DNA from 2 places in the Natronincola ferrireducens genome. Region 1 is predicted to be linked to the other one. Evidence: riboswitches for the same ligand, from Rfam matches in the RefSeq annotation. Region 1 holds a riboswitch; the other holds the start of a gene.
The links. Region 1 has a riboswitch for S-adenosylmethionine ahead of metK (methionine adenosyltransferase). Riboswitches for the same ligand answer to the same signal wherever they lie in the genome.
Positions count from the first base shown of each region.

Region 1 (2,210 bases):
AGCTTGTCCTCCTCTACCTTACTTGTACCAAAGGTTTCCACCATAATGGATACTGGTTGAGCCACACCAATGGCATAGGCCAACTCCAGCTCACATTTATCAGCCAAACCTGCAGCTACAATATTCTTGGCTACATATCTAGCAGCGTAGGCAGCAGAACGGTCTACCTTCGTTGGATCTTTTCCAGAGAAGGCTCCACCACCATGGCGAGCATAACCCCCATAGGTATCTACAATGATTTTTCTTCCTGTTAATCCAGCATCCCCTTGGGGTCCACCAATAACAAATCTACCGGTTGGGTTAATGTAGTACTTAGTATTTTCATCCAATAGCTCTGTTGGTACAATCTTTTGAATGACATACTCAATTAAATCATTTTCAATTGTATCTCTATCTACCTTTGGGCTATGTTGTGTAGAAATAACAATAGCGTCTATTCTCACAGGCTTGTCTCCATCGTACTCAACGGTCACCTGGGTTTTTCCATCGGGGCGAAGATAGGATAATGTACCATTTTTTCTTACCTCTGCTAATCTTCTGGCCAGCTTATGGGATAGGGCAATCGGTAGAGGCATTAGCTCAGGGGTTTCATTGCAGGCAAAACCAAACATAATACCTTGGTCTCCAGCCCCAATAGCTTCTAATTCATCCTGCATTTCACCTTTTTTGCTTTCAAGGGCTTCATTTACCCCCATAGCAATGTCGGAAGATTGCTCATCAATGGCTGTTAATACAGCACAGGTATCGCAGTCAAATCCATATTTTGCTCTTGTGTAACCAATTTCCTCCACTGTTTTTCTAACAACCTTTGGAATATCTACATAGCAATTGGTTGTAATTTCCCCTGCTACCAAGACAAGACCAGTTGTTACAGAGGTTTCACAAGCTACCCTTGCATTTGGATCTTTTTCAAAAATGGCATCTAAAATAGCATCAGATATTTGATCACAAATTTTATCTGGATGTCCTTCTGTTACAGATTCTGAAGTAAATAATCTTCTTGCCATAATACTGTTTCCTCCTTATTTCCTTATTTTTATAATCAATAGGAAATTATAAGCTATATACAATGTAAATAAGTTATAATTTCCGTTATTGGGTTCAACAAACTCAACCTTGAAGCTTCTGTAGGAAGATTTTGTTGTAAGTAAAATTTATATATATATAGGAAATGATAAGGGTAGAATGAATAGGAGAAGGTCATCATTTCCTTATAAACATTTTAAAGGATTTCTATTAGTTTTATTTTTTTAGCGAAAATTATCCATAATAAAAAACCTCTTCTCAAAAAGAAGAGGCATAATACACCAATTTCGTTTCCTCATCTTCCAGAATTATATTCTGTGGGATTTAGCACCATACTACTTATGGTTGCCGGATTTCATCGGGCCCTTCCCTCCACCACTCTTGATAAGGTATCAAGATTTTTATTAAGTTTTTATCATGCAATATCATATCACCCTGTCTCTTCTCTGTCAATGAATATTTTAAAGTAGGAAAATTTTTCTTCATGAATAAATTAGGGTTCCTTTTAAACTAAATTGTAACAATTACATAGCTTAAAACAAACATAATACTTCCAGCAATTACAGCACCTAGAGCAATTGCTGGAAAAGCTTGTTTAAAGGGGATATTAAATAGGATAGCTGCTAGACACCCACTCCATATTCCTGTTGTAGGCAAAGGAACAGCCACAAATAAAACTAATCCTACCACACTGTATTTTTCAATATTTTTACTTTTTTTCAATATCTTTTTTACAGCTCTATCAATGACTTTGCTAAAAATCCTCATATTTCTGAAATAGAAAATAAAAGGCTTTATAAATAGAAGCAAAAGAGGAACAGGGATTAAGCTTCCTACAATCCCTAAAACTGTTGCATGGGCAGGATGCATGCCAAGGGAAACCCCTATAGGTATAGCACCCCTTACTTCAATTAGGGGCATTGCAGCAATTAACAGCACCATCAATTCATGGGTAATTAGTTCCAGCATTCTTTCCATTCCCTTCACCTCTATTTATTATATAGTGAAAACAATGGCGATAGAACTAAGTCCCTATATCCCAGTAAGCCTTTGGTATTATGTTTATCCATTACCCCTTTGTAACGTAAATTTAATGTTTGGCCATTGGAAGTTGTGGTATAATTTGTACAAGTATATTTTGCAATATAGGTTTTTTAACCTTTTGCATTATAATATTTTATATG
Region 1 is NZ_FNFP01000001.1:259,487-261,696, reverse strand. It holds gene metK (methionine adenosyltransferase) at 1-1,007, opposite strand, end outside; SAM riboswitch class I at 1,319-1,417, opposite strand; gene BLS22_RS01160 (COG2426 family protein) at 1,537-2,004, opposite strand.

Region 2 (2,210 bases), on a different contig from region 1:
ATTATCTTCTAGACTAGGATAATTCACCCAGTCAACAAGGGGATGATTAACTAAAAAATCTACAATTTTCTTTGTGTTTTCTACGTGGCGTTGTACCCTCAGGGATAGAGTTTCAAGTCCCTGAATAAATAAAAAGGCATTGAAGGGGCTTAGGGTAGCACCTGTATCTCTTAGAAGCTGCACTCTAGCTTTGACAATATAAGCAAGAGGGCCAAAGGTTTCTGTATAGCTTACGTTGTTATAGGAGGGGTCGGGTTTTGTAAAGGATGAAAATCTGTGGCTTCCAGTCCAATCAAAGGTTCCACCATCTACAATTACCCCACCAATGGAGCTTCCATGACCCCCAATGAACTTTGTTGCAGAGTGGACAACAATATCTGCACCAAACTCGATAGGACGAATTAAATAAGGGGTCCCAAAGGTATTGTCTACAATAAGAGGCAATCCGTTTTCATGGGCAATCTTTGCTACTGCTTCGATATCAATTAAATTAATGCTAGGATTACCTATTACTTCTACATAAATAGCTTTCGTTTTTTCATTAATAGCTGCTGCAAAGTTTTGTGGGTCATCAGAATCTACAAATACTGTTTTGATGCCCATTCTTGGTAGGGTAGAAGCAAATAGATTATAGGTACCTCCATACAAGGTGCTGGCAGAAATAATTTCATCCCCAACCTCAGCAAGGTTTTGGATAGCGTAGGTAATAGCTGCTTGACCAGAAGATACTGCCAAAGCTCCTACACCTCCCTCTAGGGCAGCGATTCGTTCTTCGAACACCGCTGTTGTAGGATTGCCAATTCTTGTATAGATGTTGCCAGCTTCCTTAAGACCAAATAGATTAGCTGCATGCTCTGCACTATTAAATACATAGGCACAGGTTTGGTAAATGGGAACTGCTCTTGAACCTGTAGTAGGGTCTGGTTTCTGTCCTGCATGGACCTGAAGTGTGTCAAATCTCAAATTTTTTTGTGACATTTTAATATCGCTCCTTTTTAATAGTAGTATTGAAATACAAAAAAGCTCCTCCAAGAGAATGGAGAAGCTTATAAGCATATATGGATTAGTTATCCTCTCATCTCTTAGGTAAATATACCTACAGGATTTAGCACCATGCACATAGTATGCTGGTTGCCGGGCTTCATAGGGCCAGTCCCTCCGCCACTCTTTATAAGAGTTAAGTATGAAGTTTTATGTTATATAATTTATCACCCAGTAAAGGTTATGTCAAGGTTTTTTTAAAAAATAAAAATAATTAAATCTATTTTAAATTTTTCATCTGTTAAATTCTGTTGTTGATTTTATGGTAGTTAATAATATTGAAAAATGTTGGAGCAGGTCATTTATAGAATCCTTCTAAAATCCTCAGAAGTACATTAATAAAATTATAGAGCCTATAGAATAAACTGTATATTTATAAAATTATAAAAAATATGTTATAATAATTAAATAGAAATGAATAAATACATAGATATAATAATCTGTATAAAAAGATAAAACCAGGGATAAAACACGAATTTCAATAGAATTTTGTGCTATTATCAAGAGGAAATTCCCTTATACCCTTTAATTATCTATCATATTTAAGAAAAACATATATTTATCTAATATAATTCTACAAATAGTTTAAAAAGTATTTGTTTTGGGTATAAAATATTAAAATATTTACTAAAAACAAATAAAAATATAAAAAATATAAATTTAATGAGGATATAATACAAAAATACTTTGCAAATGTGATTTTTATAAATATACAAGTTTGACAAAAATATCAAGGGGGTGTGGTAGGCTTCATCTGACCAGAATGAAGTAAGAAAGAGAAAAGAAAGACGATAAGAATAAATAAAGGGAGGATACAATGAGTATTAACAAAGCTTATGCTCAAGCATTAGGGGCACATGAAGTGGAGGATCTAAAGGTTACGAAGGCAACTGTGGAGGATGTTGAAGGAATATTGGCAGTAGCAGCTTCTGTAGGAACCGATAGCAAAGACCATAGAAAAGGATTTTTAATGGATAACTATTTAAAGGATAAGAAAAAGTATGGGGAGAAGTTTAAAAATGATGTTGAAAATTCAAAGCTATTTTATGTCATTAAAAAAGGAGAACGGGTTTTAGGATTTCTCTTGGCCTACACAAAAGAACAATGGATTAACATGGAACCCACTTGGCTTTTTAAGACTATGTGGAAGGGAGATTTTGATAAAAAAT
Region 2 is NZ_FNFP01000004.1:52,439-54,648, forward strand. It holds gene BLS22_RS10085 (O-acetylhomoserine aminocarboxypropyltransferase/cysteine synthase family protein) at 1-978, opposite strand, end outside; SAM riboswitch class I at 1,073-1,177, opposite strand; gene BLS22_RS10090 (GNAT family N-acetyltransferase) at 1,859-2,210, shown strand, end outside.
Region 2: another riboswitch for S-adenosylmethionine. It lies ahead of BLS22_RS10085 (O-acetylhomoserine aminocarboxypropyltransferase/cysteine synthase family protein); the one in region 1 lies ahead of metK (methionine adenosyltransferase).